DNA from 3 places in the Mesobacillus sp. LC4 genome. Region 2 is predicted to be linked to each of the others. Evidence: riboswitches for the same ligand, from Rfam matches in the RefSeq annotation. Region 2 holds a riboswitch; each other region holds the start of a gene.
The links. A riboswitch is a leader RNA that binds a small molecule or an ion and turns the genes downstream of it on or off. The one in region 2 is predicted to bind S-adenosylmethionine.
Positions count from the first base shown of each region.

Region 1 (3,281 bases), on a different contig from region 2:
GGAGAAGTGATGCCGCGCTCAGTTCCAGCAAGCTTTGATGTATATCCACTCAGGAAGTGGTACATTGCCTGCTCCTTCGTTAACTTGGCGATTGGAGGCAGTACTCCGAATGCATCAGCAGTTAGGAAGACGATCGCGTTTGGATGTCCGGCAATGCTTGGGTCCACGATGTTTTCGATCGCCTGAATCGGATAGGCTGCACGAGTATTTTCAGTCAGGCTGCCGTCATCATAATCTGCCACACGTGTTTCTTCATCGACGACGACATTTTCAAGCACTGAACCAAAACGAATCGCGTCATAAATCTGCGGTTCTTTTTCCTTAGATAAGTTGATGCACTTTGCGTAGCAGCCGCCTTCGATGTTGAACACACCGTTAGCTGACCAGCCATGCTCATCATCACCAATCAAACGGCGATTGTTATCAGCTGAAAGAGTCGTTTTTCCTGTTCCGGACAGACCGAAGAACAAGGCTACATCGCCTTCGCGTCCCACGTTTGCAGAGCAGTGCATGGAAAGGATGCCGCTTTCAGGCAGAAGGTAGTTCATTACAGAGAAAATGGACTTCTTCATTTCGCCCGCATATTCTGTTCCGCCGATCAACACGACGCGCTGTTCGAAGGAGACGATGATGAATGTTTCGGAATTTGTTCCATCAACTTTTGGATCCGCTTTAAAAGTTGGGGCAGAGATCACTGTGAATTCAGATTCATGGTCCACAAGCTCTTCCTCTGTTGGGCGGATGAACAATTGATGGGCGAAAAGGTTATGCCAGGCGTATTCATTGATAACCTGAATCGGAAGGCGGTGTTTTGTGTCAGCACCTGCAAATCCTTTGAAAACGAATACTTCTTCTTTTTCTTTAAGGAAATTCAATACCTTATTATATAGTTTTGTGAAAGATTCTTCTGAAATCGGCTGATTAACAGAGCCCCAGTCAATTTTGTCCTTTACGGACACTTCTTCAACAATGAATTTATCTTTAGGTGAACGGCCAGTATACTTACCAGTTGTCGCTCTTACAGCGCCAGTTGAAGTCAGGAGCCCTTCATTTCGGTTCAGGACTTTTTCAACAAGCTGGGGAACGGATAACTGGATTTGCACATTGCTGCCACTTAATAATGCTGAAAGTTCATTTGATATTCCTACAACATTCATCGGAGAATACCTTCCTTTTTTAAAAGATTAATAATTTTGTAAGTGTTTACATCTCGATATTAGTATAACACATTTGTTCGATTAATCTATACTAATCGCTCGAAAAATTACCTTGTACCTATCTTGCGTTATATAATTCTTTCTTTATATAGTCAAGCGAAAAGGATGCTTTTCAAGACCATTTTAGTTTACAGAAAAACTTTCAACAACAATCGACAATTTTACCGAGAAAACCATTGACATGCCATTATAGTTTCGTTATGATTTGGACTTGAACGGATACTCTCTTATCCCGAGCTGGTGGAGGGACAGGCCCAATGAAACCCAGCAACCTGCAGACGTGAAAAAACAGCTTTTTGGAATGCTGACCTTTTTCCGGGCAAAGGTGCTAACCTGACGCAAGGGAACTGCCCTTGAACGATAAGAGCGAAAGGCGCGGATTTAAGCTAAAACCTTTCCTCGTAAATGGAGAGGTTTTTTATATTGCTTTTTTCTGTCCAATGCATTGAATTGCAGCTGGAATGCCTTCTTAGGTGTCATTGCTCCCGTGGGTGAGATTAGGAAAAAAGATATTCACCATGAATCCTAAACAAATTTTTCTAATAAAAACTCAGCGTTTATTTCATACTACATAGGGAATGAGTACCGTATCAACCCGAGGTCTGTATTGGGACAGCCTCGATCAATTTTTATACATGAGGGAGGAACTCAGATGTCAAACAAACGCCGTTTGTTCACTTCTGAATCAGTAACAGAAGGCCATCCGGATAAAATTTGCGACCAGATTTCTGACGCGATTTTGGATGCGATCCTTGCAAAAGATGCTAATGCACGTGTTGCTGCTGAAACATCAGTTACGACAGGCCTTGTACTAGTTGCAGGCGAAATCACTACATCTACATACGTAGATATACCTAAAATTGTTCGTGAAACCGTCAAGGAAATTGGTTATACTCGCGCGAAGTATGGTTTCGACTCTGAAACTTGCGCAGTGTTGACTTCCATTGATGAGCAGTCTGCTGACATCGCTATGGGTGTTGACCAGGCTCTTGAAGCACGTGAAGGACAAATGTCCGATGCAGAAATCGAAGCAATCGGCGCTGGGGACCAGGGCTTGATGTTCGGTTTTGCATGTAATGAAACGAAAGAGCTTATGCCTCTTCCGATTTCATTGGCTCACAAGCTTTCACGCCGCCTGACTGAAGTGCGCAAGGAAGAGATCCTTCCATACCTTCGTCCAGACGGTAAAACTCAAGTAACGGTTGAATACGATGAAAACGACAAGCCAGTCCGCATCGATACGATCGTTATCTCAACTCAGCACCATCCTGAAGTTTCGCTTGAGCAAATCCAGCGCAATCTTAAGGAACACGTGATCAATCCTGTCGTACCGGCAGAATTGATCGACGAGAACACAAAATACTTCATCAACCCAACTGGCCGTTTCGTAATCGGCGGACCGCAGGGTGATGCTGGTCTTACTGGCCGTAAAATCATTGTTGATACTTATGGCGGATACGCTCGCCACGGCGGAGGCGCATTCTCCGGTAAGGATCCTACAAAAGTTGACCGTTCAGCGGCATACGCTGCACGTTACGTTGCGAAAAACATCGTAGCTGCCGGCCTTGCTGAAAAGGTTGAAGTTCAGCTGGCATACGCAATCGGTGTTGCCCGTCCGGTATCCATTTCAATCGATACTTTTGGAACAGGCAAAGTAAGCGAGGATGTACTGATCGATGTTGTTGAAAGCAACTTCGACCTTCGCCCTGCTGGAATCATCAACATGCTTGACCTGCGCAAGCCAATCTACAAGCAGACAGCTGCTTACGGACACTTTGGCCGTTCTGACGTTGACCTTCCATGGGAGCGCACAGACAAGGCTGAGACGCTTCGCACTCAGGCACAAGGAAAATAAAAAAGTACAAGGGGAGTTGCATAGAAATATGTAACTCCCCTTGTTATTTACCGTCTAATCAAGGAACACCAAAATTATCATCAGGTTTGTGTATGGTCCAAAAGGTGTAAAATAGAGTATTACCTTAAATTTCCCTTAGATTTTACTGCAAAAATTTTGCGTTTAATGATAGTATTAGATGGTATGTTTTTTGGGTAGTAAAATCATTG
Region 1 covers NZ_JBGCUB010000007.1:29,800-33,080, forward strand. Annotated here, with positions in the region: gene pckA (phosphoenolpyruvate carboxykinase (ATP)) at 1-1,157, opposite strand, end outside; SAM riboswitch class I at 1,442-1,584, shown strand; gene metK (methionine adenosyltransferase) at 1,870-3,072, shown strand.
Region 1: linked by a shared signal. The riboswitch ahead of metK (methionine adenosyltransferase) and the one ahead of mtnW (2,3-diketo-5-methylthiopentyl-1-phosphate enolase) in region 2 are both predicted to bind S-adenosylmethionine.

Region 2 (3,281 bases):
ATCTATACAGTCATAAAACGTTTCGAATGGTCTATGTTCAATCTTCCATTCTTCGCATTTATCCTTTAAATAGTCTCTGGCAAGCACAAGATCGGCTTGTTTTGCAGCTTCCAAATCTGTTACGGAATCACCGATGACTATTTTATAGGCGCTCTTTTTTTCCAGCTTTCTCATGATGGATGGTTTGCAGCAGCCGCAATCATTTGAACATTGATCATCGCAGCTGTTTGGCCATTCTATTTTTATCGTACTTCCTGTAAAATCCGAACTATTGCAATACACTCCAGCGAGCGGTCCGAATTTTTGAATGATAGGTTCTATGAAAAAATCTATCCCTCCGCTGACGATATAAACAGGTATACCTTCCTCATGGGCATAATCAAGAAACTCTTGAAATCCCGGGCGGATCCTGGCGTTCTGTACAGCAAACTGAATGATTTCTTCCTTCTTCGAAACAGGTAGGAGAGAAAACATTTTCCCTACTCCCTCCCTGATCGAAATCCTGCGGCCCAGCACTGCTTCTTTAATTTCATCCCAGCCATCCGAACCGAATTCATTCATGATGGCTATGATATTGTCCTTTTCTGTTACTGTTCCGTCAAAGTCGCAAAATATCACAGGCTGACTCACTTTGCCACCGCCTCTGATGAACCCCACAGGCGTATAGCTGTTTTCAACTCAGCATGATCCAGAGCCCCTTCTTCAAGGCTTTTTCCCTGAAGTACGGTTTCAATCGCCTGTCTGAATGCCTTGCCTCCACCCTGTGCTCCACCAGGATGACCATGAACGCCTCCGCCTGCATTTATGATAGAATCAACTCCGAAATCTTTAACCAATTGCGGCACCATTCCAGGATGTATGCCTGCTGATGGAACCGGGAAGGTCCTTTCGTATTGATCCTCAGCAGTCAGTGCCTCAGCAATTGATATCGCCTGCTGCTTTTCAAGTGCCACACTTCCATATGGTGACGGGAAAAGCGAGAAGTCTGCTCCGGCATAGCGGAGTAATTTACCCAGAAGCAATGAATGGGAAAAGCCATATTCATCAGCCGATGTCAGCGCCCCACTCACAGCTGGGTGAGCCATGATCGGAATCCCGATTTCATCATCTTCCCTAAGTTCCTGCAAGACATCCAGGCCATAGGCGAACACATTGAACAATAACGCGTCTGCTCCGAGTTCTGCCGCTTTTCTCGCTTTGTCCTTCAAGTGTGAAGTCCTTCCTGTCAGATTGGCCGCATATAAGGTCCTATGTCCAGTAGATTCATAGACTTCTTCAAGAACTTTTTTACCAAGAGTGATCCTCTTTGCAAAAGGTGTATATTCGTTTTCAAACAGGATCTCGTCGTCCTTGATCAGGTCAACTCCTCCAAGGCTTTGTTCTTTAAGTTGTTTTAGCAGGAAATCCATATCACGTCCGATAACACCTTTGAAGATGCTCATAAGCAATGGACGGTCATAAACACCAAGCTTCCTCCTGATTCCTTCGATTCCGAAGCGAGGACCTGGGAAGTGTTTCTTTAATTCTTCATCAAATTCGAGATCGACAAGTTTCACTTTGCCATCAAGCGAGAGTTTTCCAAAAACAGTTGTCAAAATGGCTGGCAGGTCGGGTGAAAAATTGAGGGCAGGATAGGCGACTTTGATTGTTGCCACTGTTTCTGAATTATGGTCCAGGCTCGAGCCTTCTACAGAAACCACTCTTCCCTTATGTTTTTTTAATTGTTTTTGGTCCAGTTCCGGCAGGTCAGTCCAGGATCCCACTGTCAAGCCGAGCGCGATTCCCTCTGCTTTTTTCTGCGGGTTATGTTTGGCGTCATGGACTATGTAAGTCGCTGTAATTTCACTCATGAAGATCAATCCCTTCGATACTTATTGAACCCAGTTGTATTTGGGCATTAAAAAAACCTCTTCACAAAGAAGAGGTTAGAAAATACACTAAACTCTTCTCATCTTTCAGCTTTCGCTGCAAGAATTAGCACCGTGCCCAGCTTACGCTGGATCGGTTGCCGGGCTTCATCGGGCTCGTCCCTCCGCCTGCTCTTGATAAGAAAATAATTTAATCAAGTTATTTAATTGGTTAAAGTAAATTTGTTAATTAGGATTATGTCAGGTTCATAAAACAATGTCAACTATTTTTTGAATATTTCCAAGCTTTCAATTCTGCTGACTGCTTCCTGCAGTCTCTCTGCCGAAGTCAGCAGGCCCACCCGCACAAAACCTTCTCCATAGCCACCGAATCCTACACCGGGGGCAACTGCTATATGTGCTTTTTCCAGTAAGAAATCCGCAAACTCAACCGAAGTAAATGGTTCTGGAACCTTCAGCCACGCAAAAAATGAGCCCTTTGGAGCAGTCACCTGCCAGCCTATCTTTGTCAGGCCGTCAATAAGTACGTTTCTTCGGGTTTCATATAGATTGTTTAGCTCGGCAACACACTCCTGCGGTCCCAGCAATGCTTCTGCAGCCGCTTCCTGCACTGCACCAAACAAGCTGACATACATATGGTCCTGCAGCAAGTTGATTGCGGCAATCACACTCTTGTTTCCTGCAGCAAAACCAACACGCCATCCAGCCATATTATAAGTTTTTGACAGAGTATAAATTTCGATTCCTACGTCTTTTGCGCCTTCAGACTGTAAAAAGCTTTGTGGGCGGTTCCCGTCAAAGCCAATTCCACCATAAGCAAAATCGTGAACGACACAAATCTGATTCTCTCGTGCAAGCTCGATTGTTTCATCAAAAAATTGTTTATCGGCAACTGCCCCTGTGGGATTATTAGGATAGTTAAGGAACATCAGCTTGGCTTTATCCAATTGCTCGGCAGCTAACTCTTCATAATCAGGCATAAAGTCATTCTCTTCCCGGAGTGGCATTGTCACCATCTTTGCCCTGGCCAGCTCGACTCCCGACCAGTAGTCAGGATAGCCGGGATCTGGAACGAGAATCGTGTCCCCAGGATTCAACAGACATTGAGGAATTTCTACCAGGCCAGCCTTGCCCCCGAAAAGGATGGCAATTTCTTCTTCCGGATCAAGGTCGACTCCGTACTCCCTTTTATAAAATGTCGCTGCAGCTACTCGTAACGAACGCTGTCCTCTGAAAGGAGAATACTTATGGTTCGCTGGATTCTCTCCAGCTTGCTTCAGTTTTTCAACAATATGCTGTGGTGTCGGTTGGTCAGGGTTTCCCTGGCCAAGATTGATGATGTCTGCCCCTTTTTCTGTATAAGCGCCCACCTTTTGCACCAGAGAAGCAAAAAACTGCTTGGGCAGGCTCTTT
Region 2 covers NZ_JBGCUB010000004.1:386,486-389,766, reverse strand. Annotated here, with positions in the region: gene AB5I83_RS15235 (2-hydroxy-3-keto-5-methylthiopentenyl-1-phosphate phosphatase) at 1-630, opposite strand, end outside; gene mtnW (2,3-diketo-5-methylthiopentyl-1-phosphate enolase) at 627-1,850, opposite strand; SAM riboswitch class I at 1,946-2,052, opposite strand; gene AB5I83_RS15225 (aminotransferase class I/II-fold pyridoxal phosphate-dependent enzyme) at 2,132-3,281, opposite strand, start outside.

Region 3 (3,281 bases), on a different contig from region 2:
ACAACTACAAGAATCTTACCTTCTTTTACATAGCCTTCGTAACGTTCCGCTTCATCTTCCGGAATGCCCATTCCGATCAGTGCTCCGGCTAATCCGCCTGCACCTGCGCCTACTGCTGCACCTGTAAGTGTCGCAGCGATTGGGCCCGCAGCTACGATTGGACCAATTCCAGGAATCGCTAGCGCACCGATGCCTGCCAATAATCCAGTAAGGCCGCCTAATACGCCTCCTGTTGCTGCACCTGCAGCCAGACCTTCCTCAGTCTTTGTACCGGTTGCTTCATTGACATCGTGAATCTCATCTTCGTTCTTACTGATAACAGAGATGTCATCAGTTGAGTATCCCTGTCTTTTCAGGTCCTCAACAGCCTGGATTGCGTCTTGCTCGTTATCATATACTCCTACAAGATGTTTTTCATGTTCAAACATAATAAAAGCCTCCTTTAGACGAGTAGTCCCTTTAAAAATACCCGCATACAAGAGGCGTAAACCTTATGTCGAACGATAAAATGGGACATTTTTTTCTTTGAAATCTACATTTAGTTAAAAAGCAACAGTGCAAAGTAGCTCATTTACTTCCAGATTATTTTTCCACAGCCGCAGACAGTGCTGCTTCAAATTGCTGAATGATATCCTCGCTATTTTCGATTCCAACTGAAATCCTGACTAGTCGATACGTGATTCCAAGCTCTGCCTGTGCCTCTGGCGGCAGCGCGCGATGGGAAGTTTTCAGTGGATGGGAGACCGTTGTTTCGACTCCTGCAAGTGTTGGCACAATTTTAATCCAACCAAGCGATTTGAAAAATTGATCTGCATCCACCTGTTCTGCGAGTTCAATACTTACGATGGCGCCGAATCCCTTTTCACCTTCAGTAAATGGATAATAAACCTTTGCGACATTCTTATTTTCATTCAGACTATCAGCCAGCATCCTGGCATTCTCTGATTGAGTTTTCATTCTTAACGCCAGAGTCTTCAACCCCCTGCATGTAAGCCACGCTTCAAACGGACTGAGGTTCGCACCGAGGTTCACGATCCTCGCACGTGCTTCTGCAATCAGCTCCTTCTTGCCAACAACGACACCTGATGTGACATCACTATGGCCGCCAATGTATTTAGTCGCGCTGTGGACAACCAGGTCAGCTCCTAGTGTGAACGGGCGAACATGAAGCGGCGTTGCAAATGTATTATCCACCAAAACAATCAGATCTCTTTTCTTGGCAAGCGCGATGACCTCTACCAATTTTTCCACACGAAGAAGCGGATTTGTGATGGACTCAGTATATAGAAGCTTCGTATTCGGTCGGATCGCCTGTTCTACATTTTGCAAATCCGCAAACGCTACAAAGGTCGTCTCGATTCCAAAGCGTTCCAATTCAGCCTTCAGCATATGAAAACTTCCGCCATAAACATCATCAGCCGCCACGATATGGTCGCCATTTTTCACAACTGCCAGAACACCCGCTAAAATCCCAGCCAGCCCTGAAGAAGCCGCCACTCCATCTTCTGCATACTCAAGCGCTGCTACGGCTTGACCCAGTTCATCCGTATTCGGATTGCCAACCCTGGAATACAAATAATTCCCTTCTCCCTGATAAAAGCCCTCCAGCTCATCAAGGTCATCGAAAGTAAAAGCCGACGTCTGATATATCGGGGTAGCCTTGCTTTTAATTCCCTGTTGCTTCGTATGTACTGAATGCAATACTTCTGTTTCAAACTTTTTAGCCATCTTGTCACCTGCTTTTAGAATTCGTAGTCGTATGGTAAAAACAATCATAAAAAAACCTCTCCAATAAGGAGAGGTTACAGTTCAATCAGCCTCTCTTATCTTCAGACTGCAATCTTCAGAACTCAGCACCTTTCATCGTAAAAAAATAAGGTTGCCGGGCTTCAAAGGGCCTGTCCCTCCGCCGCTCTGGATAAGAGTTATTTCGGGTTTAAAAATAGTTTTTTAATAGCTGAAGTATACCAGCCTCTCCGGCTTTCCGTCAATGAGGGTTCATCCTTTCGGTACCGTTCGTAATACATAAATGACAGTTCATACTTCGGAGGCACCGTTCGTGATACACACTTGACAGTTCATACCTCGGCACCGTTCGTGATACACACTTGACAGTTCATACCTAGGTACCGTTCGTCTTACGTATATGACAGATCGCACAAACTCAATCTTCCGGATCGCTGTCAAGCAAGTCCCAAGGCGTGATCACGCCAATTGGCTTCCCGTGGCGGTCACCGGTTTCCGTGATGATGACGGCCTGCAGTTTTTTTCCTCTTGTATGGTAACGCTCGAATAACTCTTCAATATGATACAAAGATGCATCCTCATCGACAAAGGTCACAAAGTAATTTTTCCCCTTCGTCAGTAGCTCCTTGACCCTCACGTCCTCAAAATGCACGACGCTATCTGAAAAATGCTTCGCCATCCACTGGATGATTTCCGTTGAAGTCAGCAGGGCAATATATTTATCATCCTTGTCATAGACAGGGAATCTTGTGAAATCAAACTTATTGATCACCTTTAGAACATCTTTAAGATACGCATCTTCATAATAATAAAACACAGGGCTGGTCGCGATCGATAACGCTGTCTGCGGCTTCTCGAACTCCCTGCATATCTCCTCGATCCGTTCAACCACTTCGATATGAGGCTCGGCGATATAATAATCCGCGTTCACCCGCTCATGGACAATCGCATTGCGAAGCTTCGCAAACTGATGAAGCTCACTTTTATATTTACGCACTAATGAATGATTTTTATAGCCTGAATACAGCAGTTCGACAAACGCATCACTGTCCGTTCCCTTCACCATTTCCTTCAACGCTTTATGAATCCTGTTAAAAGCTGTCTCGAACTTTCCGGATTGCTCCTTATGTTTTACCTCATGCTCCTCAGAAGCATTGGTGCCTGATTCGGGATTCCTTCCATCATCATTGCCTCGCTTTTTCCCATTCCCATTATTGGATTGTTGAGAAGATGGTTTCCCATTACCATTTTTACTTTTGGATTGATTGGAGGATGAGTTACCATTACCACTTTTTAATTGTTCTTCAGATGAGGAACTCTTCCCGCGTCTAATCTGCTTGTTGTCTGGTTTTACTTTTGACGGCGAGTTGCCGTTTCCTTTTCCAGCTGTATTGGATGAATCCGCACTTTCGTTGTCTTTTTTACCAGGGTGCTTTTGTTCCTTTTCATCGACTCGCTTCAGTCTGTTTTCATCTGACACTTGCTGCTTAGGATTTGTACGAATATATGACTTTTTATTTTTACCAGCCTGTTTT
Region 3 covers NZ_JBGCUB010000003.1:264,687-267,967, forward strand. Annotated here, with positions in the region: gene AB5I83_RS12190 (general stress protein) at 1-428, opposite strand, end outside; gene AB5I83_RS12195 (trans-sulfuration enzyme family protein) at 583-1,728, opposite strand; SAM riboswitch class I at 1,821-1,925, opposite strand; gene AB5I83_RS12200 (CBS domain-containing protein) at 2,165-3,281, opposite strand, start outside.
Region 3: linked by a shared signal. The riboswitch ahead of AB5I83_RS12195 (trans-sulfuration enzyme family protein) and the one ahead of mtnW (2,3-diketo-5-methylthiopentyl-1-phosphate enolase) in region 2 are both predicted to bind S-adenosylmethionine.